Regions from separate parts of the Nocardia sp. CDC153 genome, predicted to be linked through region 2. Evidence: riboswitches for the same ligand, from Rfam matches in the RefSeq annotation. Region 2 holds a riboswitch; each other region holds the start of a gene.

Region 1 (9,820 bases), on a different contig from region 2:
GGCCGTTTTCACGCCCAGCGACCGCCGCCGTCGACGTGCAGGGTGGTGCCGGTGAGGAACGGATTGGTCAGCGCCAGCAGGGCCGCCGACGCGATGTCCGCGGGCGCGCCGACGCGGCGGGCCGGATTCCTGGCGGCCACGGCGGCGAAGAGCTCCGCCTTGCCGGGCCCGTCCCACGCACCCGAATCCACGATTCCGGGCGAGATCGCATTGACCCGCAGCGGTGCCAACTCCACCGCGAGGGCCGCGGCCAGCGTGGCCACCGCCGCATTGGCCGTGGCCATCACGACGCGTTCGGGCGCGGGTCGCCACGCGGCGACGCCGGAGAACAGCAGCAGCGCGCCACCGGGACGGAAGCGCGGTGCGAAATGCTTGGCCAGCAGGATCGGGCCGATCACCTTGGCGTCGAAGGCGCGGTGGATGGCCGCGCGGTCGAGAGCGGCGACCGGGCCGTTGGCGGGGTCCGCGGCCAGGGTGACCAGATAGTCCAGGACGCCGACGCGTTCGGCCAGGGCGGCGATGGTGGCCTCGTCGGCCAGCTCGACCTCGGGGCGGCCTACCGAGATGACCTGTGCACCTTGCGCTTCGGCGTCGGCCGCCAGTCGCCGGGCGATGCCGGAGCTGCCGCCGATGATCACGAGCTTCTTGTTCCGCAATGTCGTCATGCCAAGGATGAGCGCTCGGCCGCCCCTCGATCATCCCGTCGCGATCTGAAGGTTTTCTTTCGTTCCCATAGAATTACCGAATGCCTACCCTGCGCGCTCTAGAATGCCTGGTCGCCGTGCTCGACGCCGGATCGATCACCGAAGCCGCGGCGGCGCTGCACATGTCGCAACCGGCGCTGTCGCATCAGCTGGCCGCCCTGGAACGGGAGATCGGCGCGCCGGTGCTGGAACGCCTGCCGCGTGGCGTGCGTGCGACGGTGGTGGGACGCGCGGTGGCGGCCGACGCCCGGGCGGCGCTGGCGGCGGCACAGCGGGTGGTGAGCACCGGCCGCGCCACCGCGCGCGGCGCGGGCGGCCATGTGCGCCTGGCCTGTGCCGAGAGCATGACCGCGGGCCTGCTCGCCCCCGTACTGCGGACCTGGCTGCGCCGCAATCCCGCCGTGGGCCTGAGTCTCACCGAGACCACCAGCGCCGACGAGCTGGCCCGGCTGATCGACGCCGGGGAAACCGATGTGGCCATCGGCCCCCGCCCGACCCGCTTCACGGGCGCTGTCGAGCTGATCGGTGTCGAGGAGATCGTGGCGGTACTCCCGCCGGGCCACCCCCTGGCCGAACGCAAGCTCATCACCTTCGAACAACTCCGAGACGAACCCCTGGTCCACTACCACCCCGACAACGGATTGGCCGCCTGGCTGGACGCCGAAGCCGCCCGCCACCAGGTGACGCTCACGGCTGCGGTCCGCACCCGCCAGGCCGGCACCGCCGCCCGCCTGGCCGCCGCCGGTCTCGGCGTGGCCCTCGTCCCCACCACGGCCCTCGGCGGCGGCGCGGTCCCACCGATCCGTCGCCTGCGACCGGGTGTCACCCGAGACCTGGTGTGCCTGACCGCGACTCCCGCCGACGTTCTGGTGCGCCGCTTCATCGCCGAGGTCGTCCGCCGTGGCGTCCCGGTCCCCGCCGCGGTCGCCACCGCACTCGAGTGAAGGCCCGGTCGGTGCCGGGGGCTTCGGATCAGCGCGCACAGAACCGTCGTGCGGGGCGGGTGCCGCTTGATAGACGTGGACATCGTTGTCTACGAAAGGGATTCGATGACCACCCTGTTGCATATCAATGCGTCGGCGCGCGGTGAGCGCAGTCAGTCGCGGGCGTTGGCTCGGACATTCATCGATGGGCTCGTCGCGAAGGATCCGGGGCTGACGGTCGACACCATCGATCTGTTCGACGCCGACCTGCCGGACTTCGGAACCCATGCGGCCGAGGCCAAGTTGGCATTGTTCACCGGGCGGGATCAGACACCCGAGCAGCTCGCGGCCTGGGAGCGGGCGCGGGTGGTGTTCGAGCGGTTCGCGGCGGCCGATCTGTACGTGATCAACCTGCCGATCTGGAATGCGGGCGTGCCGTACATCTTCAAGCAGTGGGTCGATATCGTGACCCAGCCGGGGTGGACGTTCACCTTCGATCCGCAGAGCGGGTATTCGGGGCTGCTCACCGACAAGCGGGCGGTCACGGTGTACACCAGCGGCGTACATCAGCCGGGTGTGCCGGTGCAGTTCGGCTCCGACTTCGCGACGCCGTTCGTCGAGGACTGGCTGAACTTCGTGGGCATCAAGGACATTGCCGAGATCCGGTTCGCGCCAACGGTATTGACCGAGAAGCCGGAGGCGGGATTCGCCGCGGCCCAGGAGCGTGCGCGTGAGCTCGCCGCCGACTACTGAGCCGGGCTCGGCTACCGAGCCGGGCTGGGCCCCGACCGGTCGGACCGTCGCGGCGGTCTGCGCGGTCGGCATCCTGGTGGTGGGCCAGCTCTACGTGGTGCTGCCGGTGCTGAATCGGCTTGCGGCGGACTGGGATACGTCCAAGTCGGCGGCCACCTGGACCACCACCGCCTTCGGGCTGGCCTACGGCGCGGGCTTCCTGGTGACCGGGCCGCTCTCGGACCGCTGGGGACGGCGGCCGGTGATCGTCGGCGGGTTGCTCGCCACAGTGGTGAGCTCCCTCCTGGTGGCGGCCGCCCCCGGACTCGTGACCGGCCTCTCGGCACGAATCCTGCAGGGCCTCACCGCCTCCTTCTTCGCCCCCGCCGCCTTCGCCTACCTCGCCGAACGCATTGCCCCCGACCGCAGAATCTTCGCCCTCACCTGCCTGACCAGCTCCTTCCTCGGCGCGGGCGTGGTGGCCCAGGTCCTGGCCCAACTCGTCGGCAATGCCTGGGGCTGGCACGCAATCTTCGTCGCCGGAGCAGTCGTGTTCGCCCTGTCGGCGGTGTTACTGCGCGTGGTTCTCCAGCCGCCGAATTCGGTAAGAGACGCGGCGGTCACAACCGAGGGTGGATTCGCGGATGTCGCGCGAACCGTGTTCGTGCCCTTCGTGATTCTGCTCCGGCAATCTCGCCTGGCTCTGTTGTATCTGAGTTGCCTGGCGATCTTGGGCTCGTTCGTCGGCATCTATACCGGTATCCAGCTCGCACCGCCGGACGGAGTGGGATCCGGCAATGCCGCCCTGCTCGCGCTGCGGGCCAGCGCGATTCCGGCCATGGTGGCGGTGCCGCTGCTCGCCGGACGATTGGGGGTGATCGCACCGGCGGCACGGTTGATCACCGCCCTGGCCGCAGCCGCCGCAGCGGCGGCGATCACCGCGGTCCCCCTGGGCGGCGTATGGGTCGCGATGTGGCTGTTCGTGTTCGTGACGGCCATCGCGGTCGCGGCACCGGCGGCGGTCCAGGCGATCGCGGCGCAGGCGGGCGAGGCACGGGGCACCGCCACCGCGCTCTACACCTTCGCCCTGTTCGTCGGGGCCAGTGCGGGACCACAGCTCGCCAATCTGGTTTCACGCCATGGCTATTCGGCGGTCGCGCTGACCATCGCGGCATTGGCGGCGCTGGGGGCGGCATTGGCCGTCGCCTCGACGCGAGTAGTTGTCCGGGAAGCCGCGACGGCACCGAGCGGGGTCGGCGTGGGGGAAGCCACCGCGGGTTAGATCGGCGGGCGGGGGACAGCGCTGTCCTCCGTGGGCGGGTTTCGATCGGGGTGGTTGAAACTATGGGTCAAAAATACTGGGGGACATAGGTTTTCGTGGACGGTCATGAGTTCCAGTGTCAAGCCCCGGCTGGCTGGGCGGCAACCCTCCACGACGGCGGGGTGCTCCGGGTGACGACCGGATGGTGGCGAGCGCCGCCATAAGCGTCTTGCTCTCGGAGGAAAAATGTCTGTAGCCCAGCTCGATTCGGTGTCCGTGCTCTCGGGGGAGGTGGCCGTCGGCGAGGTGCTGCTGGTGGCCGACCGCTTCCGCGGTATCGCCGAGGACGACCGGGCCTTCACGGTGTCGGGACTGGTCGCCGCCCTGCGCGGCGGCCGGTGGCGGGAGTCGGAGCGCGCGTTGACCGTTCATCTCGGGCAGGGGGTGACCCGCCACGACCTCGACTACCTCGAGCACGTGGCGCGGGTGCACGCCCCGGCCGGGCTGCACGTGCGCGGCGCGGTCGACGAACCGGCACCCCGCCACCAGGTACACAAGTATCAGAATTCGAATGTGCTGCTGGCCAATCTGATTCGCGAGTCCGAGACCGAGTTCCGGGCGGATCTGCGCATTCACGGCGACAACGAACTGCTGCTCGACCACCAGACCGGCGAACACGTGCAGGGCATCGTCATCGTGGAGGCGGTGCGCCAGCTGTTCCTGGGCGCGTTCGAGCTGGAGTACGGCCGCCGCTGGCCCGAACAGCACTTCTACATCGTCTGGAACAGCATCGAATTGGAGTTCAAGTCCTTCCTGTTCCCGCTGCCCGCCACCCTGCACGCGGTGCTCACCCCGATCGCCATCGAGGACCCGGCCAAGCTGGAGTTCGCCATCGACGTCGACGTGCGCCAGCTCGACCGCAGCGTGGCCACCACCCGCATCACCTACGCGGCCCTGCCCAATGAGCGCATCTCGCAGATCGAACGCCACAAGGCCGCCAAGGCGATCGCCGCCTACCTGGGCGCGGTGGCATGAGCGCGACAGCGGGTGCGGCGTTCTTCGACGTCGACGAAACCCTCATCACCGTCAAGAGCATGTTCGCCTTCCAGCGCTTCTGGCTGGCCGAGAACGGCGACGACGGCAGCGAATACGCGCGCCTCAGCGACGAGATCAAGCGACAGGCCGCGTCCGGAACACCCCGCGAGGAGGTGAACCGGCAGTACTACCGGGCCTATCGAGGCGTGCGTGCCGACGCCTTGGCCGCCGCCGGCCGCCGCTGGTTCGCCGAGTTCTCCGCGAGCGGTGCCGTCTACTACACCGACGCGGTGGAAGCGCTGCGCGCACACCAGAATTCGGGTGACACCACGGTCCTGCTGTCGGGCTCGTTCGCCGCGGCGATCGCCCCGGTCGCCGATGCGCTGGGTGCCGATCACCTCATCGCCACCACCCCGGTGGTCGACGCGGCGGGCGTGCTGACCGGCGAGGTCCATCACCCCATGATCGGCACCGCCAAGGCGAGCGCGGTCACCGATTTCCTGCGCGAGCACGGCATCGCCCGCGAAAACAGCTACGGCTACGGCGATCACGCCAGCGATTTGCCGTTCCTGCGGGCCGTCGCACACCCCGGCTTCCGCGGCGACGACGCGGTGCTGTCGGCGCACGGCCACGGCTGGATCCACTTCTCCGACCGGGTCGGCGCGTCCGTCGACGATCCCGGCCGCCTTCTCTCCGATCAGGAAGCGCTCTCCGTATGGTGACCCGAAGCTACGAACTGACCCCGACCACCCAGGGCCCGCTGTACCCGCCGAGCGAAGTCCTCGACGCCGACGGCAATTTCATTGTGGTCGGCTTCCTCACCGAGCCCGACGCGGACGGCGGCATCACCCGCCGCTGGGGGCGGGCCATTGTCGCCGCTGATACGCCGGTGCCGAAATTCGGCGAGCTGGCCGCCTACACGATCGTGCGCGAGCTGGGCGAGGACCTCTCGGAGGAGGATGCCGCGAGCGTCCTGCACACCCTGCCGCTGCCCTTGCCCGCCAACAACTATCCGATGGTCTTCGCCCCCGACCAGCGTCCCGACGCCGACACGGTGACCCGGCCCAGCTACCCGTTCCACGAGACGCCGATCCCGGACTTCCGCCCGCAGGACGGCCGCAAACTCACCGAGCCGGTGATCCTGGGCGCGTGGCTCGAGGCGCGCGGCACCCTCGAGGTCACCGTCGACGACGAGGCGCGATCGGGGGAGTTCCGTTTCGAGTTCACCGGCCTCATCCCGGATTCGCTCTACACCGTGATGTCCCTGCGCGCCAAGGACTTGGACCCCGACGCTCCCACGCGCCCCGGCCCCCTGGGCGTCCCGAACGTCTTCACAACCGATGAGAACGGAACCGCCACCTACCGCGCGGTCCTGCCCAACCCCTTCCCGGATCCGGCGCTGCCCGGCGCGAACCGCATCATCAGCGTGGTCGTGCTGTGGCAGAGCTATCAGCAGAACTACGGTGGCGCGATAGGCCATTTCGGCCTGGGCGGTGATATTCACGCCCAGCTCAAACTGCCGACCCCGGTCTTCGACGAGTTCGTGACCCGGGACTGACACCCGGGATCATTGGACTCGATGGGATCACCGTGCGGCGCGATAGACCTTCCGCGCGGTGATCACCATGGGAATCTGCATCGGGAGCCGCAGCAGGGCACCGACTTTGAGCGCCATCGGCCTGTCGCTGTTCCACCAGTCGTAGGCCATCTGCAGATTGCCGGGGAACACGGCGAGGAAGATGACCGCGGCCAGGCGTGCGCCCAGGCCGCGGGTGCGGGGGAGCAGCAGCAGGGTGCCCGCGGTCAATTCCGCCGCGCCCGAAACCTGGGTGTAGGTACGGGGTTTGCCGGGCAGCTGGGGTGGTATGAGCGCATCGAAAGGCTTGGGGGCGATGAAATGCAAGCTGCCCACACCCAGCAGCAGGCCCGCGAGGGCCAGCGCGCGGGTACGGACTCCGGAGGTGCCGGGCGAATCTGCTGCCATTGCTGCAGCATAACCGGTCGGTCTGTATTGTCCGGTCGGTCACCGATTCCCGCGTTTCCCTCCGGTGTGTCGTCGTCGCGAGTAGCCGATCGCCAAGGGGTAACGCACAATTAGGCTGCTGTCCGGCTCGAGCAGGGGAAGTTATGAAGGCGCACAAAGGGCTTGCGATGGCCCTGTTGGTCGTGGGTTTGATCGCTGGTTGCTCGAAGGAGGAGGCGAAGCATCCGTCCAACGCACCGGCCCAAGCGGTTCCGCAGCCAGCGCCCAAGGAGAAGGAAGGCACCATACCGGTCGGTCCTGGCCCGCAGGGTGTCTACACCGTCCAGGCCCAGCCCGCGCCCGGCAGCTGCCACTACCGCAAGACCTCCGACGGGCAGCCGCTGCCCGATCCCAACTGCACACCGGGCGCGACGAATCCCAAAGTGACAGCGTCGAATCTGGCCGACACCATCTGTAAGTCGGGTTATACGGAGTCGATTCGGCCCAATAGCTCGATCACCAATCCCGAGAAGGCCGCCAATATCAAGTCCTACGACTACACCGGCGACCCGCGCGATGCCGAGTACGACCACCTCATCTCCCTGGAGCTGGGCGGCGATCCGAATGATCCGCGCAATATCTGGGTCGAACCCCCGTCACCGGATCACAAGGCGGGCAACGGGCCGAACAACCCCAAGGACGGCGTCGAATCCCGGCTGCACAGCCTCGTCTGTAGCGGCAAGGTAGCACTGGTCGACGCGCAGGTGGCCATCGCCACCGACTGGACCACCGCCTTGGCGAAGGTCGGCCATCCCAACGGCAACTGATTGCCGCCCGGCCGCGATCTGGGCGCGAAATCGCCGGTGGAGCCGTGTTGACGGGCCTACCATCGAACGATGTCAGCGCCGCAGGACGGCTCGACGATGATCGAGGGCCGGGTCGTGCACAAGGTCAGCAATGCTCTGAAGATCACCTTCAGCAACGGTCCCGGTGATCCGCTAGCGGTCGGCGTGCAGGGCGCGGGAAATGGCCTGGGAGCCAAGACCGCCATCCTGTTCGGCTTCAAGAACGGCGGCACCGGCAAACACCGCATCACCTATGCCGACGGTTCGATCGTCTGGGTGGAATCGCGCGATTCCGCCCCCACGGTCCTCAGCCGCGGGGACGGCACCGCCATCGGCACCATTCAGCGTGCCGACACCTCCACGGCCGTGGGCTCCACGGCGGGAACGCTTTTCCACTTCGTCCCCGATCCCGAGGAGTCCAAGACTCCCGAACTGTTCCGCCTGGTGGTCCTGGACCGGATGGGCGTGGAGACCGGTCGCCTCGACGTCATCCGCAGGGTCGGCGGCTGGGCCCGCATGGTGAGCGACCTCTACGACGACACCTTCTGGTGGGATCGTGCGGGACAGCCGCTCCCCATCCCGATCCTGGGCACGCGCCTGTGGCTGAAACACCCGCTCGACCAGGTGGAGCGGGACGTGCTGCTCGGCGTGTGCGTGGACATCACCCTCGGTCTGCGGCCCTACATCAAGGCCATGAAATAGGCGCTCAGTCAGCGACTTTGATCACGAGCTTCCCGAGATTCCTTCCGGTGAGCAGCCCCTGGAACGCCTCGACGGCATGGTCCAGGCCCTCGACCACATCCTCGAGGTAGGCGAGCTTGCCCTCCGCGATCCATTGCGCCGCAGCCGGAACGAACTCTGCGGCCTGGTCCCAGAACTCGGTGACGATGAAGCCGCGCACGGTCAGGCTCCGGCGCAGAATGGCCGACATGAGCAGCGGCAGCCGGTCGGGCCCGGGCGGCAGGTCGGTGTTGTTGTAGTTGGCGATCAAGCCGCACACCGGAACTCGCGCGAATTGATTGAGCCGCGGCAGCACCGCGTCGAAGACCGCTCCGCCCACATTCTCGAAGTAGACGTCGATCCCGTCCGGGGTGGCGGCGGCCAACTGCTCGGCGAAGTCCGGTGCGCGATGGTCGATGGCCGCGTCGAACCCGAACCGTTCGCGCAGCAACGCCACCTTCTCCGGCCCGCCCGCGATGCCCACCGCCCGCGCGCCCTTGATCTTCGCGACCTGGCCGACGGTCGCGCCGACCGGTCCCGTGGCGGCCGCGACCACGACGGTTTCCCCCGGCTGCGGCCGACCGATATTGATCAGACCCGTGTAGGCGGTCAACCCCGGCATGCCCAGCACACCCAGCGCCGTGGTAATCGGCGCGACATCCGGGTCCAGCTTGCGCAGCGCCTTCACGTTCTCCACCGAATGCGTCTGCCAGCCGGCTTGGCCGAGCACGATATCGCCGGGACGCACCGCGGGATCGGTGGATTCCAGCACCCGCGACACCGTCCCGCCGACCATGGTCCCGTTCACCTCGACCGGCGGCGCGTACGAGGGCGCATCACTCATCCGCCCCCGCATATAGGGGTCCAGCGAGAGATACAACGTCTGCAACAGGGCCTCGCCGGGCTTCGGCCCGTCCAACTCGACCGTCTCGGTGCGGAAGTTCTCCTGCTGCGGCATGCCGACCGGCCGCGAGGCCAGCACGATACGGGTGGATTTCATCCCCTCATTCTGCCCATTGTTGCCCAGGCTCACGACCGTTCCGCTCGCCAAGTGTCGAAACTGGTCATGATGTGATGGCGGACCGTGGGCCAGTCCGGGACCAGGGCGGTGGCGGCGGGGACCGAGGCGGTGAGCAGGACGCCCGCGATGGTGATGACGGTGATCCGCATCCAGTCGCGGGCACCGGGGCGGTCGGCGAGCTCGCCGAGGACGCCCCGGGCGACGCCGAAGACCGTTTCCTCGAGGTGCTGGACGAGATGGGCGACGGTGGACGACATTTCGGGGTCGGTGCGGGCGGCGGCGAGGAATTCGAAGCCGACGCTGACCGGTGCCACCTGCGCCAGGGTCCACAGCTCGTCGACCAGGACGGCGACCCGCTCGCGCTCGGATCCGGCTGTGGTGGAGTAGGTTTCGATGACCGCCTGGGCGGTGATGTCGGCGACCCGGCGAATCGCGGCGTCGAGGAGTTCGGCGCGCGTGGGGTAGTAGTGCTGGACCGCGCCCTGGCTGACCCCGGCGCGCTCGGCCACCCCGCGCGTGGTCGTGGCGGCGTGGCCGTTCTCGATGAGGCTGGCGATGGTGGCGTCCAGGATGGCCAGCCGGGTGTCCTCCCGCTGCTCGGCCCGGCTGCGACCGG
Region 2 (9,820 bases):
CAGCCCGACGTCCTCGGGCTGCAGCTGGGCGCGGCGTGCGATCAGGAACTCGGCGAATTCGGAACGAGACACCTCTCCATAGTGCCCGGTCCCCGTCCCGTTATCCCCGCCCTGCCAATACCCGGATAACTACGGCCTGGATAACCGGACCACAGTCCACTTAATCTCGAGCCATGACGACTTCCGAGCAGACCACCCTCGCCCCCGGCGCCTGGACCCTCGACGCCAACCACTCCTCGGTCAGCTTCACCGTGAAGCACCTGGGCATTTCCAAGGTCCGCGGCCGCTTCAACCGCTTCGAGACCGGTTTCGTCGTGAACGAGGCGGGCGAGGCGGCCATCGAGGCCACCATCTACTTCGACTCCTTCGACACCGGCAACGAGATGCGCGACGGCCACGTGCGCAGCGCCGACATCCTCGATGTCGCCAACCGCCCGCACCTGACCTTCCGCGTCCCGGAGCCGGTCGCGCTGGCCGAGGAGTTCGAGGTCACCGGCGAGGCCACCATCGGCGGCATCACCAAGCCCGTCACCCTCGACGTCGAGTGGGGCGGCGTGCAGGTCTTCCCGCAGGACAACAAGGAGCACGCGGGCTTCACCGCCACCGGCACCATCAAGCGCAGCGACTTCGGCGTGGCCCCGGGCATGCCCAACGCCATGCTGAGCGACAAGATCGCCATCGAGCTCGACATCCAGCTGGTCGCCCCGTAGTTCTCCCCGCCGCATCGGAAAAGTCAACGCCCCCTGTGGATTCCACAGGGGGCGTTCGGCCGTCCGGGGGAGGTCAGTCCGCCCAGACCGATTCGATCGGGGTGCCCGCGTCCGGCGGCGGGGTCGGGGTGCCCGACGGGGTGCGGGAGAAGCGCGGGGCCGGAGCGTGCTGCACGACGCCGTCGATCTCGATGAGGCCGGTGCGGGCCTGAATGTGCGGATTCTGTTCGGCCTCGGTGAAGGTCAGCACCGGGGTGGTGCAGGCGTCGGTGTGTTCGAAGATCGCCCACCACTCGTCGCGCGTCTTGGTCTTGAACTTCTCGGCGAACAGCTTGCGCAACTGATCCTGACCGGCCGGGTCGATCTGATGCGGCAGCCCCTCGGGCGAGATCTCCAGGCCCCGAAGCAGTTCCGCGTAGAACTGCGGCTCGATGCAGCCGACCGCCATGTACTTGCCGTCGGCGGTCTCATAGGTGTCGTAGAAGGCCATGCCGGTGTCGAGCAGGTTGGTGCCGCGCTCGTCGGACCACAGGCCCATGCCCTTCATGCCCCAGATCATGTGCGAAAGGGCAAGCGCGCCATCGATCATGGCCGAGTCGATGACCTGGCCCTTGCCCGAATTCTGTCGCTCCACCAGCGCGGCCAGGATGCCGAAGACCAGGAACATGGACCCACCGCCGAAGTCCCCCACCATGTTCAGCGGCGGGACGGGGCGTTCGCCCTTGCGGCCGATGGCATTCAGCACACCGGTCAGCGAGATGTAGTTGATGTCGTGCCCGGCGCGATCGGCCAGCGGCCCGTACTGGCCCCACCCGGTCATGCGGCCGTAGACCAGCCGCGGATTGCGTTCCAGCGCGACCTCGGGACCCAGTCCCATGCGCTCGGTGACACCCGGCCGGAAGCCCTCGATGAGCACGTCGGCCTTCTCGATGAGCCCGAGCACCTTCTCGATATCGGCCGGATCCTTCAGATTGGCCTCGACGATGGTGCGGCCCCGCCACTGCGGGCGCTCCATGAAGCCGGGAAACCCGCCCGGCCGCTGCACCCGCACCACGTCCGCGCCGAGATCGGCGAGCAGCAGTGCCGCGTGCGGACCCGGACCGATACCGGCCAGTTCGACCACTCGAATGCCCGCGAGCGGGCCCTGCTTGGCGGTGGATGGAGTGCTCACGCCCTACCTCGGTTCGTCGTCGAATCCTGCGCACCGACGCCACGCCGGTGTTGACGTTATGACAATAACGCGGATTCAGTGGTCGACAATCGGGAGGGGCAGGGTGTCCGGCGGCGGGGTCGTGGGGAGCTCGGAGCGGGGCAGGCGCAGGGTGGGCACCTCGCCGGAGGCCTTGCGCAGCGGGGACTCCGGATCCTCGAGCGTCCGGTCCTTGGCGGGCAGACCGTAGAAGGCCCGGGCATTGTCCTCGAGCACGCGGTGCAGGTCCGAGCCCACGGCGTCGGCGATGATCGACAGATCGGCATCGCGGAAGGGACGCCCGGCCCGGGTGCCCGGCAGATCGGTGCCGAACATGAGGGCCTCGGGATTGACGGTGTGGATCTTCCGCAGCGCCGCACCCACGTTCATCGACACCCGCCCGAACCCGGACGCCTTCACCTTCGCGCCCCGGTCGACCAGGTTGAGCAGGTAGGGCAGGCATTCGTCGGACATGCCCAGGTGGTCGATGGACAGCTTGGGCAGCTTGGTGATGACCGGTTCGAGCGAGCCCAGCATGGATCCGTCGATGTACAGCTCCACATGCCAACCGGCCAGTTCATAGGCGCGCAGGGCCAGCATGGTCAGCCCGACGATATCGCCGCCCGCCCGCTTGAGATTGAACCGGATCGCGCGGACCCCGGCCCGGTTCAACTCGATGATCTGCTTGTCGGAGGCGTCGACGGGCAGCATGGTGACGCCCACCCAGCCCTCGCCGAGCGCCGCCAACGCCGCCATGAGATAGCTCTGATCGGTGCCCTGGAACGACCCGCTGACCACCGCACCACCGTCGATATCGAAGCGGGACATGCGCTTGCGATAGTCGGCGATGGTGTACGGGTCGGGCAGGTAGCCCTCGTTCTCCGACAGCGGGAACCGCGGGTCGAAGATGTGGAGATGGGCATCGAACACGTTGATCAGCATGCCTCAGAACGGTGACAAGTGTGGACAACCTTGTCCGGCAAGCGGATTCGCGCTGGTCAGGACCTGGTGTCCGGTACTGGTCAGGACACCTTGTCGGGCTCGGAGGCGGCGAGCATCTCCTCGCGCTCGACGACCTTGACCCGCTCGCGGCCCTGCGGCTCGCCCAGGGCGCGCTCGTGCGCGTCGAGGCGGTACCAGCCGGCCCAGGTGGTGAACGGGATGCCCTTGCCCTCGAGGAACTCGGTGACGGCCTCGGGTTCCGGCTTGGGGGCCGGGACGAAATCGGCGGCGTCGTCGAGCAGGCAGGCGATGGTCTCGTTGGCGTCGCCCTTGGTGTGGCCGATGAGGCCGACCGGGCCGCGTTTGATCCAGCCGGTCACGTAGGTGGCGGGCGCGTAGCGGTCCTTGCCGTCGGCGTTCTCGTCGACCAGCACGCGTCCGGCCTCGTTGGGGACGGTGCCGGCCTGGTCGTCGAAGGGCAGGGCCGGGATGTTCTGCGACAGGTAGCCGACCGCGCGGTACACGGCCTGGATGTCCCAGTCCTTGAATTCGCCGGTGCCCTTGCAGTTTCCGGTGCCGTCGAGCTGGGTGCGCTCGGTGCGCAGGCCCACGACCTTGCCGTTCTCGTCACCGAGGATTTCGGCGGGGTTCTCGAAGAAGTGCAGGAACAGCTTGTGCGGGCGGTTGCCGACGTCGCGAATGGCCCACTGCTCCAACGTATTGCAGATCATGTCGACCTGCTTGGAGTGGCGGCGGGCGGCCTCGGAGCCCTCGTCGTAGTCGATGTCCTCGGGATCGACGATGACCTCGATGGTGGGGGAGTGGTCGAGTTCGCGCAGCTCGAGCGGCGTGAACTTGGCCTGGGCCGGGCCGCGGCGGCCGAACACGTGCACCTCGACGGCCTTGTTGGCCTTCAGCCCCTCGTAGACGTTCGGCGGGATCTCGGTGGGCAGCAGTTCGTCACCGGTCTTGGCCAGCACGCGCGCCACGTCCAGGGCGACATTGCCGACGCCGAGCACGGCGACCTTCTCCGCATCGAGGGGCCAGGTGCGCGGCACATCGGGGTGGCCGTCGTACCAGGACACGAAGTCCGCGGCGCCGTAGGAGCCGTCGAGGTCGATGCCCGGAACGCCCAGGGCGCGGTCGGCATTGGCGCCGGTGGAGAAGATGACCGCGTCGTAGAACTGGCGCAGGTCCTCGAGGGTGATGTCGGTGCCGTAGTCGATATTGCCGAGCAGGCGGACCTGGTCCTTGTCGAGCACCTTGTGCAGGGCGGTGATGATGCCCTTGATGCGCGGGTGATCGGGCGCGACGCCGTAGCGGATCAGGCCGAACGGCGCGGGCATGCGCTCGTAGAGGTCGATGCTCACCCCGTCGAACCCGGCGGGGGCATCGGACTTCATCAAGGCGTCGGCGGCATAGATACCGGCCGGGCCCGCGCCCACGATCGCAATGCGTAGCGGGCGGGTCGCTGCACTCTGTTCGGTCATTCTTCCGCGCACCCTTTGGGTCGAAACTAACTTGCCGTCAAAACTTAGCCGTCGTTCTTAGCTTAGGCTAAGTTGACGCCCTGGCCTCGGCGACCTTCGTTGGCCCCCGACGCTGCAGCGTTGCTGCGTGGTCTTGCTATTCCCGCACCGGAGCGGAAATTCTGCTGATTCTATCGATGGCGCACGGGCGCCCCCGCGCGCGGGCGGGGAAACTGCGGGAACGCCAGGCATGATCTACCCATGAGCGATGCCGAGGAGACAGTCGAGGAGACGTCGATTCCGATCGAGCAGAACGAGACCCGCAGCATGTGGCCGTTTCTGCTCGCGGCGGGTGTCATCGCGGCGGTGATCCTGGGCATCGTGATCGCGACGCTGATCTCGCCGGTTGAGAAGAATGTCACAGATCGCGATCGCCTCTCGGTCGCCGCGGGCGAGTTCATCAAGTCCCGTAACGACACCGGCAAGTTCGTTCCGGCCGTGGCCTGCAAGGGATTCGACGAGAACAACTCCCCGCTGAAGATCGCGGGCACGAGCGGCACGGGCATCACCTTCGATCGGCTCGACGATCCGGTGGTCGACGGTGACAAGGCCACCGCCCAGGTCACCTTCAGCGTGGACGGTGCGCAGTCGACCTCGACTTGGCATTTCACCAAGGAGAATTCCCGGTGGTTGGTCTGCGGTTCGTGACAAGGTCCGAAGACCGACCGGGGGTTTGACACAACACCGGTTTTTTCGGCACTCTCATCCCAGGTCATGAGTACCAGCGCCAAGCCCCGGCTGGCTGGTCGGCAACCCTCCTCCGCGGTGGGGTGCTCCGGGTGACGACCTGGCCACGCATCGAGCAGCGATGCGGCAAGTGCGGATTCACAGGAGGTACAGGTGAGCTACGCGGGTGACATCACGCCGAAGCAGGCATGGGAGTTGTTGCGCGACAATCCGGATGCGGTGCTGGTGGACGTGCGCACCGAGGCGGAATGGCGATTCGTCGGTGTGCCCGACACCAGCGAGATCGGCCGCCCGACCGCGCTGATCGAATGGGTGGACGCCACCGGCACGCCCAACCCGCGGTTCGTGGACCAGTTGAAGCAGGCGCTCGCCGACCGGAACCCGGATTCGCAGGCCCCGGTCCTGTTCATCTGCCGCTCGGGTCAGCGCTCCATCGGCGCGGCCACCGCGGCCACCACCGTCGGCATCACGCCGTCGTTCAATGTGGTCGACGGTTTCGAGGGCGCGCTGGACGGCCAGGGCCATCGCGGTGCCACCGGTTGGCGGGCCGACGGCCTGCCGTGGCGGCAGTCGTGATTTCGCCCAGCTCCCCCAGCTCCTCCGAAGGGAACCAGTCATGATCACCGGTGGCTCTTTCGACAAGCCGCTGCCCGAGGGCGTCGGCCCCGCCACCCAGGCCGTGCGCGGCGGCACCCGCCGCTCCGGCTTCGACGAGACCTCCGAGGCGCTGTTCCTCAATTCGGGTTTCGTCTACGAGAGCGCCGAGGCGGCCGAGGCGTCGTTCACCGGCGATATCGAGCATTTCGTCTACTCCCGCTACGGCAATCCGACGGTCGCCATGTTCGAGGAGCGGCTGCGCCTGATCGACGGCGCGGAGGCCTGTTTCGCGACCGCGTCGGGCATGTCGGCGGTGTTCACCGCGCTGGGCGCGCTGCTCGCCGCGGGCGATCGACTGGTGGCGGCGCGCAGCCTGTTCGGCTCCTGCTTCGTGGTGGCCAATGAGATCCTGCCGCGCTGGGGCGTGGAGACCGTCTTCGTCGACGGCGAGGATCTGGACCAGTGGGAAAAGGCGCTGTCGGTGCCCACCCAGGCCGTCTTCTTCGAGACCCCCTCGAATCCGATGCAGACCCTCACCGATGTGCGCGCGGTCTCCGATCTCGCTCACGCGGCGGGCGCGAAGGTGGTGCTGGACAACGTCTTCGCCACCCCGCTGCTGCAGCGCGGCTTCGACCTGGGCGCGGACATCACCGTCTACTCGGGCACCAAGCACATCGACGGCCAGGGCCGCGTGCTCGGCGGCGCGATCCTGGGCCCGCAGGACTACATCGACGGTCCGGTGAAGAACCTGATGCGCCACACCGGTCCGGCGCTGAGCCCGTTCAATGCCTGGACGCTGCTCAAGGGTCTCGAGACCATGCCGCTGCGGCTGCGCCAGTCGGTGGACTCCGCCCTGAAGATCGCCCAGTTCCTCGAGAACCATCCGGCGGTGGCCTGGGTGAAGTACCCGTTCCTGTCCTCGCACCCGCAGTACGAGCTGGCCAAGCGCCAGATGTCCGGCGGCGGCACGGTAATCACCTTCGAGCTGAAGGCCGCCGAGAACGAGGCCAAGAAGCGGGCCTTCGAGGTGCTCAACCGCTTGCGCATCATCGACATCTCCAACAACCTCGGTGACGCGAAGACCCTCATCACCCACCCGGCCACCACGACGCACCGCGCCATGGGCCCGGAAGGCCGTGCGGCCGTGGGCATTACGGACGGCGTCGTGCGCATCTCGATCGGCCTCGAGGATGTCGAAGATCTGCTGAACGATCTGGATCACGCGCTGAGCTGATCCGTCGATCGTTCGAAAAGGGCCGGAACCCACTGGATTCCGGCCCTTTTTCCATGTCAGGGGAGACGTCAGGACGGTGTCAGGCCGATATCAGGCCACCCGCCGAAAGTTGTCGGCATGACGAAGAACAACAGCTCCTCCGCTTCCTCCGCTTCCTCCTCCACCACCTGGACCGGCATGATTCCGGTCGACGACACCGCCCTGTTCTGCACCGATACCGGCGGCGACGGCATCCCGGTGATCTACCTCAACGGCCAGTTCGCCACCCAGGGCTACTGGAAGCATGTCATCGCCGAGCTCGGTGACGGCTTCCGCCACATCACCTTCGACGAGCGGGCGCGCGGCAAGAAGTCGCTGAAGTCCGCCGACTACTCCTTCGAGGCGTGCGTCCGCGATGTGGACGCCGTGCTCGCCGCCCGGGGCGTCGAGAAGGCCATCGTGATCGGCTGGTCGTACGGCGCGCTGGTTGCCGCGAACTGGGCGAACCGCAACCCCGACCGGGCCATCGGTGCGGTGCTGGTCGACGGTGCGATGCCGCATGACTGGCTGGACGACGCCATGGAGGCGCGCATCCGCAAGCTGTTCAAGCGGCTCGCCCCGATCACCGCGCTGCTGCGCCCGACGGGCCTGACCCCGAAGCTGACCGCCGCGCAGCAGGCCGAGAGCAATATCGAGCTGGGCAAGCTGTCGCGGGCCGCGGTCCTGGGACCGGTCCTGGACAACATCGCGGTGCCCACCCGGTTCGTGCTCGCCTCGGGCTCGTCGTTGGGCAGCCACGGTGACGAGCAGGAGGTGATCCGCGCCTCGGTCGCCGGTGCGTGCGAACGCAATCCCCACATCGCGATCAGTGCGAAGGTCGCCAGCAACCACGATCACATTCTGCGCAAGGACTTCAAGGCCGTGGCCGACGCGGTCCGCGAGGTCGCTTGATGGGAGAACCGGAGCAGACCGAATCATTGACAGTATGCTGTCAAATATGACAGCATACTGTCATGATGAGAACAGTCCACATGGCCGTGTACGACACCTTCTCGGACTGGGAGGTCGGATATGCGACGGCCCACATCAATCGCGAACTGTGGCACCGGGATCCGGGGAACTGGCGGGTGAAGACGGTGGCGCTCACCGCCGATCCGGTCACCTCGATGGGTGGCATGCGAGTCGTGCCGGACCTGGTGCTCGAGGACCTGAAGCCCGCCGACAGTGCCATGCTCATACTCCCCGGATTGGGCACCGAATTCGATCCGGACAGTCCGATCACGGCGTTCGCCCGTGAGGCCCGGGAGTTCCTCGCCGCCGGTGTCCCGGTCGCCGCCATCTGCGGTGCGACCTTCGGCCTGGCGAAGGAGGGGCTGCTCGACGAGCGGCCGCACACCAGCAACGACCCGGGATACCTTGGCTACTCCGGATATTCGGGGGGCGAGCACTACGTCACGTCGGCGACCGCGGTCACCGATGGGGACCTGATCACGGCGACCGGCACCCGTCCGGTGGACTTCGCCCGCGAGATCTTCGCTCGCCTCGACATTTTCGAGCCGCACGTGCTCGAGGCCTGGTACAAGCTGTACGGAAACAATGACCCCGCCGGGTTCTACGCGCTCTACGAGTACGAGCAGCAGCGGGCGGTGAAAACCCGATGACGCGCACCGAACAGCAGCTCTTCGCCACCGCGGCGGTCACGTCGTTCAAGCTGAACGGTCAATTCCTCGCCATCGCGGAGGAATTGGCCAAGCCCGCCGGAATCACCGTGGCCTGGTGGCAGGTGCTGGGCGCGGTGGTGCACGGGCCGCTGCCGGTCGCGGGCATCGCGCGCGAGATGGGCATCACCCGGCAGAGCGTGCAACGCGTCGCGGATCTGCTGGTGGACAAGGGATTTGCCGAATACCGCCCGAATCCGGCGCATCGGCGCGCCAAGCTGGTGGCGATCACCGAGGGCGGTCACGACGCGGTGCGACGGATCGATCCGCAGCACGCGGCCATGGCGAAACGCCTGACGGCGCAACTGGGTAAGGAAAAGCTGGCCCGCATCGTGGACGCGCTCACCGACCTGTCGGTCGCCCTCGAAGCGCTCGAGGGCGACGCTACGGACGCGGCGTGACCGGTCTTTTCGACTAGGCCGAGAACGGGTCCTTGGTCTTGCCGACCAGGGCCGCCACCGACGGCAGGATGGTGGTCGGGCGGTACGGGAACTGTTCGACCAGAGCCGGGGTGGAGATGCCGGTGGTCACGAGGATGGTGCGCATGCCCGCCTCGAGCCCCGCGATCACATCGGTGTCCATGCGGTCGCCGATCATGACCGTGGACTGCGAGTGCGCGCCGATGCGGCGCAGTGCCGAGCGCATCATCAGCGGGTTGGGCTTGCCGACGTAGTACGGCTCCTTGCCGGTGGCCCGGGTGATCAGCGCCGCGACCGAGCCGGTGGCCGGGAGAATGCCCTCGCGCGAGGGTCCGGTGGCGTCGGGATTGGTGGCGATGAAGCGCGCGCCCGCCGCGACGAGCCGGATGGCGGTGGTGATGGCTTCGAAAGAGTAGGTGCGGGTTTCGCCCAGCACCACGTAGTCCGGATCGGAATCGGTGAGGATGTAACCGATTTCGTGCAGCGCGGTGGTGAGGCCGGACTCGCCGACCACGTAGGCGGTGCCGCCCGGGCGCTGCTCGTTCAGGAAGGTCGCGGTGGCCAGCGCGGAGGTCCAGATGGCCTCGACCGGGATCTCCAGGCCGGTGTGCTTGAGCCGGGCCTGCAGATCGCGCGCGGTGTAGATCGAATTGTTGGTGAGCACCAGGAACGGGATGTCGTTGTCGCGCAGTTCGGCGAGGAACTGATCGGCCCCGGGCACCAGGTGGTTCTCGTGCACGAGGACGCCGTCCATGTCGGTCAGGTAGGAGAGGATCGGATCTGCGCTCGAGTTGGTCACGCGCACATTCTCCGCTA
Region 3 (9,820 bases), on a different contig from region 2:
GGGGTTCAAGCTTTCCGGTGAACTACTGGCCGTACTGTCCGGTCTGGCACCGGAATTCGTGATCGATACCGCGGTGCGGGTGCTGCCGATCGTGCGGCGGATGGCCGGGGCACATGTCGAGCACAATGTGTACTTCAAGAATTTCCCCGCGAATGTGCCCGACACCGTGGAGTTCTGGGCGGAGTGCCTGCTGGACGCGCTCGGTGACGAGCTGGCGGCGGCCGCGGTGGCCGAAGGGCTCGAGCAGGGGGTGTTGAATCTGCTCGCCCTGCCCAAGTACGGCAGGTATCAGCACGACCATGCCGAGATGGCCGCGGCGCACGATGAATTGATCGAATCCGCGGGCGATCGGGTGACCGTGCTGGGGCTGGGACGGTCGGTCGAGGACGAGGTGTCCGCGCTCTACCTGTCCCTGGCCGGGCGCACCACTCCGGTGGGTGCGGAGGACCTGGCGGTCCTGCGCGAGCTGGCACTGTACTGCGCCCAAGGCCCGCAGCCGGATTCGATTCCGGTGCGTGAGCATCGCGCGATCATCAATGAGGTCCGGCTCGCGGCGGGCGAGAAACTGTTGGCGGACACCGTGACCGATGTCCTGCGGCTGGCGTGCCTGCTGTCCGAGGGCGATGTGTCACTACTGCGGCCCACGCGATTCCGTTCGCTGTCGCGTCGTTCCCGGCGGGGACTGCTGGCCGCGCTGGATACGGTGATCGCCGAGCAGCCCGCCAAACTCGGTGATGTGGCCGCGCACCGGGAGGCGTGGAAGCGATTGGGAGAGCGGCTGCATCCGCACGAGTTCCCGCAATGGGAGCACGCCGCACTGGTTTTCGCGGTCGCCCGGGGTGAGCGCCGCGCGCCCTCGTTCGCATCGCGGCTGGAGGCACTGGTGGCGGCCGGTGATATCGCGGGCGCGGCCGAATTGCTGCGGATGGCACCGGGTCTGCTGCTGCGTTCGGTGGATCGCCTGCTGCGTACCAGCGGCTCCGACACCGAACGCGAGGCGGTGTTGGCGGCGGTCGAGTCGACGATCGGAGCCGTGTCCGGCCGGGTCATCCTGTCCGTCCGCGAGCATCTGGACAACCGTGACGGCCGCGCGCCGCGTGTATTCGCCAACCGGATGGGCCGCGGCCGAGTCCTACCGGACACCCGGGAGCCGATCGACGCGAACGTCCTCGGCCGTTTGCGCCGCGTACTGGACGCGGAGCTGCGGCGACGCCTGCCGTCCCCGGGCGTTCTGGTGATCGACCCCGACGTCTTCGATGTCGCACTTCCCCTGAGCGGCAAGGCGATCGCGGGTGGTCTCGGTGTGCTGCCGCGCGGTTCCGTAGCGCCGGTGCGCGGTGAGCGGCTCCGGTTCTTCGTCTACTGGCGGCAGCTGGCCGAGCGCACCGACTTCGACCTCTCCGCCCTCCTGCTGGACGAGGACTACGAACTCGTCGATTGGTTGTCCTACACGAGCCTGACGGCAGTGGGCGGCGTGCATTCGGGGGACATCACCGAAGCGCCCGAAGGTGCCTCGGAGTTCATCGAATTGGATCTGTCGAAGGTCGACGCGCACGCCATCGTGCCGCAGGTGAACGTGTTCTCCGGCGAGGGTTTCGACGAGGTCGCCGAGTCGTTCTTCGGTTTCATGCTGCGCGACGGCGACCAGCGGGGACTGCCGTACGAACCGCGCACGGTGCGCATGAAATCGGAGCTGCGCGGGCCGGGTCGGGTCGCATTGCCGCTGGTCTTCCTCCGCGCGTCGTCGGGTGAGTGGCTGGTGAAATGGTTGCATCTGAACCTCGCGGGCGAGCCGGAGTTCAATGCCGTGGAGAACAACCGGGTTTCGGCGACCGCGCTGGCCCGGGCGGTGGTCGACCGGCGGTATCTGACGGTCGGTTACCTCGCGGGTCTGCTGGCCGACGACGTAACCCTCTGGGACGGGCAGACTTTCGAGCAGCCGGTGACGTTCATCGGCATGGAGCGGCCGGAGGGCCTGCCCGCGGGCTCGCGGGTGTTCACCCCCGAAAACCTGGGTGACCTGATCCCGGAGTGACTGCTACCGTGATGCGCGGTGAGGCCATGGAAGCGCTTCCTTCTAATTCTTTTGGGTAGATATCCAGTGCTTCCGCTCTCCTCACCACCCAACGAGAGCACTGCTCTTGACTCGGTGCAGTGATGCGGTGAGAATCGAATTATGATCGCCACGGCCTGGTCGGCCACCAATCTCACCCTCGCCTTCGTCTTCGAACTCGTGGCCGTCGGCGCGCTGGCCTACTGGGGTTTCCGCACCGGCCGCAGCCGGGTGGCGAAGGTCCTGCTGGGCCTTGGCATGGCCGTTGCGGCGATTGTGCTCTGGGGCCTGTTCGCCGCACCGCAGGCGAGCTACTCCCTCCCCGTCGCGGCGGTGGCCACCAAGGTCGCCGTCTTCGGCGGCGCGTCCGCCGGGCTGTGGCAGCTCGGCCACCGCGCGGCCGCGGTCGTCTTCCCGCTGCTGGTGGTGGCCAATCTCGCCGTGATCCATTTCGGGCATCTGTCGCTGTGAGCGCCATTGCGCCGCGCGGAAATTCACGCGACACCGCCGGTGTTGCACTGTTAGCTTCAATCACACTCTCGAGCAGGAAGGGCCGGTCATGCGCAATCGTCGCACCACCGTCGTCGCCCGTCCGCGCTTCGAGGTGATCCTGGTGTCTTCGCCGGCTCGGTGCCGGCTGCGCGGCCGGTACTGAGTCGACCCCTGGACCTCTGACGTTCAGGGGAATCGCGCTGTTCTATTCAAGATCAGCACGAAGGACCTATGACCGTGCGTACCAATGTCTCTCGACACAACCTTGCCATCGTTCGCAACCTCGGAATTCTCGCGCACGTCGATGCCGGGAAGACCACGGTGACCGAACGCATGCTGTTCCTCACCGGTATCACCCACAAGCGCGGCGAGGTGCACGACGGCACCACCGTCACCGATTTCGATCCGCAGGAGCGGGATCGGGGCATCACCATTTTCGCGGCGGCCGTGAGCTGCGTGTGGAACGAGCACCGGCTGACCGTCATCGATACCCCGGGGCATGTCGACTTCTCCGATGAGGTCGAGCGGTCCCTGCGCGTATTGGACGGTGCCGTAGCCGTTTTCGACGCTGTCGCGGGTGTGGAGCCGCAGAGCGAATCCGTCTGGCGGCGGGCCGACCGCTACGGCGTGCCCCGCATCGCGTTCGTCAACAAGATGGATCGCGCCGGGGCCGATCTGCCGGCCGCCGTCGCCTCGATTCGCGAACGGCTGCATCCGGTTCCGCTGCTCGTGCAGCTGCCGGTGTACTCCGGGGACGCCTTCACCGGCGTGGTCGACCTGGTCCGGCTGGCGGCGCTGCACTGGGATGGCGGCGTGGTCGAAGGCCCGGTGCCGGAGCACCTCGCGGACGCGGTCGAGCGCTCGCGCCGCGAGCTGGAAGAGGCGGTGGCGGAACGGAATTCGGCGGCACTGGAGGAGTTCGTCGAGCACTCCGGGCTGTCCGCCGAGACCTTGACCGCGGCGCTGCGCGAGCTCACGCTCTCCGGCGAGGTGGTTCCGGTGCTGTGCGGCGCGGCCTACCGCGATATCGGTATCGAGCCGCTGCTGGATGCCGTCGTCGCCTACCTGCCGTCGCCGCTGGATCGGCCCGCGGTCGGCGCCGGGGACGACAGCCGTGCCGCGGATCCGTCGGAACCGCTTGCGGCACTGGCGTTCAAGGTGCACGCCACACCGACCGGGCGGCTCACCTTCGTGCGCGTCTACTCGGGCGTCCTCGCCAAGGGCGACACCGTGCTCGACGCGGGCGGCGGCCGTCGCGAGCGGATCGCGCGCATCCTGCGGGTGCAGGCCGACCGTCACGAGGAGGTGGGTTCCGCGATCGCGGGCGATATCGTCGCGCTGGTCGGGCCGAAGGCCGTTCGTGTCGGCGCGACCCTGTGCGCGCCGGACGCGCCGGTCCAGCTGGAGCCGCCGACGCCGACCGAGCCGGTGATGTCGGTGGCCATCGAGGCGAAGTCCGGCGCCGACACCGAGAAGCTGGCCGTGGCCCTGGCCCGGCTCGTGGACGAGGATCCGTCCCTGTCGGTGCGGACCGATCCCGAGACCGGGCAGACGCTGCTGGCCGGTCTGGGCGAGCTGCATCTCGAGGTCGTGGTGGAGAAGTTGCGCCGCGAGCGCGGGCTGAGCGTATTGGTCGGGCGGCCGCAGGTGGCCTACCGCGAGACCGTGGTGCGCGGCGTGCGGGGCCTGGTGTATCGGCACGTCAAGCAGGACGGCGGGGCCGGGCAGTGGGCGCACATCGTGCTCGATGTGCAGCCGCTGCGCGAATCCGAGGCCGGGGCAACCGGTTTCGAGTTCGAGTCGACGGTGGTCGGCGGCCGGGTGCCCGCGGAGTTCGTGCGCGCGGTGGCGGCCGGGTGCCGCGACGCCCTGGCCGAGGGGCCGCTCGCGGGCCATCCGGTCACCGGCGTGCGGGTCACCCTCACCGACGGTGCGACGCATTCGAAGGATTCGTCGGAGCTGGCCTTCCGCACCGCTGGACGGCTCGGCATGCGGGAGGCCTTGCGCGCCAGTGCCATGGCGGTGCTCGAGCCGCTGGTGGAGTTGACCGCCACCGTGCCCGAGGATCATGTCGGCGCTGTGCTGGGTGATCTCGCGGCCCGGCGCGGGCGAGTCACGGGTTCGCTGACCCGTACCGGCACCGTGGTGCTCACCGCCACGGTTCCACTGGCCGAATTGTTCGGTTACGCAACCCGTTTGCGCAGCCGGACGCAGGGTCGGGGCACGTTCACGACGCGCCCGCTCGGTTACGCGCCCGCTCCGTAGCGGCGGGTCGGATCGGGTTCGGTGGGGTGATGGATCGCTGTCCCTCCACCGGACCCGCCATCTCCATCGGCGATTTCACCAAAGGGGGTTGATTGTTGTCGCGACTACGGTTACTGTTGTCGCAACAACAGAAGTTCTCATCAGGAGATGACAGCGATGATGTACTCGTTCACCGAATCGGCCGTGATCAAGGGCGATGTCGACAAGATCTGGGCGGTCGCCACCGATGTGGCCCGCTGGTCCGAATGGGACCCGCACGAGGAGAAGTCCCGCATCGACGGTGAATTCGCGGCCGGGACCAAGGGGTGGGTCAAGCCGAAGGGCGCGCCCGCCGGGCCGTTTACCATCGTGGCGGTGGAACCGGGCCATTCGTGGACCAGCGAGGCGGGCATTCCGTTCGGAAAACTGCGCGGCCACCGCACCTACGAGGCGCTCGGCGACGGCACGGTGCGGGTGGCGGAGAATGTCGAGGTCCACGGGATCTTCGGGCCGTTGTTCAAGCTGGTCTGGGAGAAGGCCATGCGGGCGGACATGCCGCTGACCTTCGCGGCACTGGAACAGGAGGCAATGCGGCGTGGCTGAATCGCCGGGCGAACCGCGGGAACTATCCGAGCCGGAGGGCATGCGCCGGGTCGGCGTCCCGCGGGGGCCGCTCATGAGCCCGGGCTTCTGGCTGCATCACGCGGCGCTGGAATGGCGGACGCGGCTGGAGCGCAATCTGCGTCCGCTCGGGCTGACCCCCACCCAGTTCAATCTGCTGGCCTCCGCCGGTTGGCTGAGTCGCCAGGGTGAACTGCCCACCCAGCAGCAGGTCGCCGACATGTCCGGCGCCGACCGGATGATGGCCTCCAAGGTGATTCGCGGCCTGGAGGAGCGCGGGCTGCTCGCGCGCCGCGCCGACCCCGCTGACGCCCGCGCCCTGCGCATCGAACTCGAGCCCGCCGGACGGGAACTGGTGAGCAAGGCGGTACAGATCGCGGTGGACACCGACGCCGAGATCTTCGGCCCCGACGGCGATCTCCTCCGCGAACAGCTGAAACCCATTGCCGCGCACCGACTGCCAAACTGAGTCCGCGCCGAGCCCGGTGCCCCCGGCGCTCGGTCCTCGACCAGAATGGCGCGGACGGCAACCTGCGACATTGCGGTGGTCATACCGATTGGCCTGACTGAGCTAGAGCGGTGCGCGGCGACGAGGCTCGGTGCGGACGGGCCGATGTACACCGTAGGGTCGGAGCGTGGCTATCGATCATGCGACTGCGGCGGACGGCGGACTCATTGTCGGGTTCGACCTGGATATGACGTTGATCGATTCGCGGCCGGGCATCGCGGCCGTGTGGGATGCGGTGGCGGCGCGGACCGGGGTGGCAATCGACTCGGAGCTGGTGGTTTCGCGGCTCGGGCCACCGCTGGCGCACGAGGCCGCGCAGTGGTTTCCGGAGCACGAGGTGCCGGGGATCGTGGCCATGTATCGGGAGTTCTATCCGGAGCTGGCGGTGGAGGCGGCCGCGCATTTGCCCGGTGTGGTGGAGGCGCTCGCGGCGGTGCACGCGGCGGGTGGGCGAGTGTTGGTGATCACGGCCAAGAATGGGCCGCACGCGCAGCTACATCTCGATCACCTTGGCTTGGAGGTTGACGAGCTGGTCGGTGGGGCTTGGGCCGAGGAGAAGGGCGAGGTGCTGCGGGAGCGTGGGGCCGCCATTTACGTCGGCGACCATCTCGGGGATGTGCGCGCGGCCAAGGTGGCCGACGCGGTGTCGGTGGCGGTGACCACCGGGCCGTACTCAGCGGAAGAACTCTCGGCCGCCGGGGCCGATGTGGTGCTCGGCGACCTCACCGAGTTCCCGGCCTGGCTCGCCGCCCACCTCGAGCCCTAGCGCCGAATCTCACGCGTTAGCGTCGAGCTCGCGCACTAGCGTCCAGCTCGCGCTCCAGCGGCGACCCCGCGCACTGGCGTCGCGGCGTCGGTGTGGCGACGACGGCGGGGTAACCGGGTGCCCGGCAAGGGGTTTCCTCGCCCGGTCGACGGCCTTCGTTGGCATCAGGGTGATTCGAATGCTGTCGGGGTGGGGCGGCTCGCGGCTACTTTTGCCGCACGGTCACGAGTATCAGCATGTTCGAGCCCCGGCTCGCTGATCGGCAACCCTCGCTTAGCGGTGGGGTGCCCCGGGTGACGACCAGGCGGTGCCGTCGCGGGTATCGCAAGCGCTATTCGATCGCGGGTGGCAGCGCGGTCGCGTCCCCATGCCCGGCTGGCGAGTCGGTGCGCGAGTGTAGAGGTAACAATGAGCAGGATCTGGTCCCGGAAGCGTGTTGTCGGCCGGGTGGCGGTGGGTGTCGCGGCTGCGGCTCTGGTGGCGGGGCTGGTGTCGGCCTGCTCCAACGATTCCACCGGAAGCGGCTCGGACACGGTCTATTTCGGCGTTTCGGGGCCGAAGACGGGCGGTTCGGCCGAGTACGGGCGGCTCTGGCAGCAGGGCTTCGACCTGGCGCTGGACGAGATCAACGCCAATGGCGGGATCAATGGCAAGAAGGTCGCGCTGAAGTGGGAGGACTCCCAGTCCGACCCCAAGCAGACGGTGCCGATCGCGACGAAATTCGTTGGCGACCAGTCCATCATCGCCGAGCTGGGCGACTTCTCCTCACCCGCCTCCATCGCCGCCTCGCCGGTCTACAACCGCGGCAAGCTGGTGCAGTACGGATTCACCAACTCCTCGGTGGATTTCACCAAGGGCGGCGACTACTCGTGGAGCCCCTCCATCACCCTGGACGTGTTCCAGGAGCGCAATGCCGAATGGGTGCAGTCCAAGGCCAAGAAGGTCTCGGTGGTGTACCTCGAAACCGACTGGGGCAAGCAGGCTTTCAAGTTCTTCGAGCAGTTCGCCAAGGAGAAGGGCATCGAGATCGCCTACTCCTCCTCGATCCTGCCGGATTCGCAGGACTTCCGCCCGGTGCTGATCAAGGGCCGCGACGCCAACCCGGACGCGTTCGTGCACCTGGGCTACGGCCCGGACGGCGCGCTGGTGGTCAAGCAGCTGCGTGACGTCGGGTTCAACGGCCAGTTCTTCGGTGGCCAGAACACCCCGCAGTTCATCGAGCTGGCGGGCAAGGCGGCCGAGGGCGACATCGTGAACGGCGTGTTCACCCCGTCGGATCCGAGCCCGAAGATCCAGAGCTTCGTCACCAAGTTCAGGGCCAAGTTCAACACCGATCCCGGCGACTTCAACGTCTACGCCTACGACGCGCTGAACGTGCTGGTGAAGGCCGCGAAGTACGGCGGCGCGACCCGCGACGGCGTGCTGAAGGGCCTGCGTGAGATCAAGGATTTCGACGGAATCGGCCTGGGCACCTTCGCCTTCGATCAGCAGACGCGGCGGCCGAGCGGGGTGAAGCCGATCGAGCTGATCCTGCAGAACGGCAAGTTCCTGCCGGTCGGAAGCAATAAGTAGATGTTCGACACGCTCATCGCGGGTCTGGTCCACGGCAATGCGTACGCGCTCATCGCCGTGGGCATCACCCTGATCTTCGGGGTCAGCAATGTCATCAATTTCGCGCACGGCGCGATCTTCGCCTTCGGCTCGGTGCTGGGCTGGTGGCTGATCGCCCAGCACGGGGTGCCGTGGTGGGCCGCGCTGCTGGTGGTGGTGGCGGTGACCGCGCTGGTCGGCGTGGCCATCGACGTGCTGGCGGTGCGGCCGCTGCGCCGGGCTCCGGCCATCGCGGCCCTGCTGGCCACGGTGGCGGTGGGGCTGATCATCGAGAACGTGGTCGCCCTGGTGTTCGGACCGGATACCCGACCGTTCCCACAGGTGCTGTCCACCAACAATATTCGGGTCGGCGGGGTGCGGCTGGGCACCTCGGACGTGGTCATGTTCGCCATCACCCTCACGGTGATGGCCGGGCTGTGGGCGTTCCTGCGCTACAGCCGCCACGGGCTGGCGATTCGCGCCACCGCGCAGGATCCCGACGCCGCCGCCCAGATGGGCATCGGTGTGGGCCGGGTGCAGTCGCTGGCCTTCGCCATCGCGTCCGGATTGGGCGGGCTGGCGGGCATTTTCGTCGGCCTGTACAACTCCAACATCTCACCGACCAGCGGCAGCATCGTCGGCATGACCGGCTTCGTGGCCGCCACCATCGGCGGGCTGGGCTCGATTCCGGGCGCGGTCCTCGGCGGTTTCGTACTGGGACTGGTGGAGGCGTTCGGCATCTATTGGTTCGGGGACGGCTACCGCGACCTCATCACCTTCGGGCTGCTGGTGCTCTTCCTGGTGCTGCGGCCCGGCGGCCTGCTGGCCCGCCCGCCCGCCATCGAATCCGAGCCCATGACCGGCACCTTCCTGTCCGCGGGCCGGGAGTGGCCGGTGCGCTGGTGGCACGCGCTGCTCGCGTTCGGCCTTGCGGCGGTGGTGATTCCGTCGGTCGCCAATGACTACAGCATTTCGGTGGGCACCCAGATCCTGGCCTACGCCATCATCGCGGTCTCCATGACGCTGGTCGCCGGATCGGCGGGGCAGCTGGCCATCGGGCAGGCCGGGCCGATCGCCATCGGCGCGTACACCTCGGCGGTGCTGACGGTCTCGCACGGCTGGGCGTTCCTGCCCGCGATTCTGGTCGCGGGCCTGGTCGCGGCGGTGGCCTCGTCGGTGCTGGCCGCCCCGCTGTGGCGGTTGGGCGGTCACTACGTGGCCATCGCCACCCTGGGCATCGGCATCGTGATCGTGGCGATCATTCGCAACTGGGAGTCGGTGACGCGCGGCAGCTACGGCATCTTCGGGATTCCCGCGCCGAAGCTGTTCGGCTACGAATTCACCACGCACACAGATATTTTCCGGCTGGAGCTGGTGGTGCTGGCCATTGTGCTGGCGGTGATCATCGGGGTGCAGCGGTCGCGGCTGGGCACCGCCATCCGGGCCATCGGGGCCGACGAGGTGGCGGCGCGCTCGGCGGGTGTGCCGGTGCGCGATTACAAGGCGCTGGCCTTCGCGCTCGCGGCGTTCTTCTCCGGCATCGGCG

The links. A riboswitch is a leader RNA that binds a small molecule or an ion and turns the genes downstream of it on or off. The one in region 2 is predicted to bind S-adenosylmethionine.
Region 1: another riboswitch for S-adenosylmethionine. It lies ahead of VMT65_RS13640 (AfsA-related hotdog domain-containing protein); the one in region 2 lies ahead of VMT65_RS36615 (rhodanese-like domain-containing protein).
Region 3: another riboswitch for S-adenosylmethionine. It lies ahead of VMT65_RS00045 (ABC transporter substrate-binding protein); the one in region 2 lies ahead of VMT65_RS36615 (rhodanese-like domain-containing protein).

What each region holds. Positions count from the first base shown of each region.
Region 1 covers NZ_JAYKYU010000002.1:1,085,448-1,095,267, reverse strand. Annotated here, with positions in the region: gene VMT65_RS13660 (SDR family oxidoreductase) at 9-665, opposite strand; gene VMT65_RS13655 (LysR family transcriptional regulator) at 746-1,648, shown strand; gene VMT65_RS13650 (FMN-dependent NADH-azoreductase) at 1,754-2,380, shown strand; gene VMT65_RS13645 (MFS transporter) at 2,358-3,641, shown strand; SAM riboswitch class IV at 3,743-3,853, shown strand; gene VMT65_RS13640 (AfsA-related hotdog domain-containing protein) at 3,867-4,655, shown strand; gene VMT65_RS13635 (HAD family hydrolase) at 4,652-5,377, shown strand; gene VMT65_RS13630 (hypothetical protein) at 5,371-6,213, shown strand; gene VMT65_RS13625 (DoxX family protein) at 6,241-6,639, opposite strand; gene VMT65_RS13620 (hypothetical protein) at 6,783-7,445, shown strand; gene VMT65_RS13615 (hypothetical protein) at 7,515-8,165, shown strand; gene VMT65_RS13610 (NADP-dependent oxidoreductase) at 8,170-9,183, opposite strand; gene VMT65_RS13605 (TetR/AcrR family transcriptional regulator) at 9,213-9,820, opposite strand, start outside.
Region 2 covers NZ_JAYKYU010000009.1:78,838-88,657, forward strand. Annotated here, with positions in the region: gene VMT65_RS36585 (helix-turn-helix transcriptional regulator) at 1-72, opposite strand, end outside; gene VMT65_RS36590 (YceI family protein) at 174-710, shown strand; gene VMT65_RS36595 (CaiB/BaiF CoA transferase family protein) at 784-1,881, opposite strand; gene VMT65_RS36600 (amidohydrolase family protein) at 1,957-2,841, opposite strand; gene VMT65_RS36605 (FAD-dependent oxidoreductase) at 2,922-4,331, opposite strand; gene VMT65_RS36610 (Rv0361 family membrane protein) at 4,572-5,018, shown strand; SAM riboswitch class IV at 5,081-5,196, shown strand; gene VMT65_RS36615 (rhodanese-like domain-containing protein) at 5,211-5,633, shown strand; gene VMT65_RS36620 (O-succinylhomoserine sulfhydrylase) at 5,674-6,888, shown strand; gene VMT65_RS36625 (alpha/beta fold hydrolase) at 7,006-7,818, shown strand; gene VMT65_RS36630 (type 1 glutamine amidotransferase family protein) at 7,884-8,528, shown strand; gene VMT65_RS36635 (MarR family winged helix-turn-helix transcriptional regulator) at 8,525-8,986, shown strand; gene VMT65_RS36640 (HAD-IIA family hydrolase) at 9,000-9,758, opposite strand.
Region 3 covers NZ_JAYKYU010000001.1:485-10,304, forward strand. Annotated here, with positions in the region: gene VMT65_RS00015 (TerD family protein) at 1-2,035, shown strand, start outside; gene VMT65_RS00020 (YrdB family protein) at 2,177-2,524, shown strand; gene fusA (elongation factor G) at 2,777-4,810, shown strand; gene VMT65_RS00030 (SRPBCC family protein) at 4,958-5,392, shown strand; gene VMT65_RS00035 (MarR family winged helix-turn-helix transcriptional regulator) at 5,385-5,879, shown strand; gene VMT65_RS00040 (HAD family hydrolase) at 6,046-6,684, shown strand; SAM riboswitch class IV at 6,905-7,021, shown strand; gene VMT65_RS00045 (ABC transporter substrate-binding protein) at 7,093-8,256, shown strand; gene VMT65_RS00050 (ABC transporter permease) at 8,257-9,820, shown strand, end outside.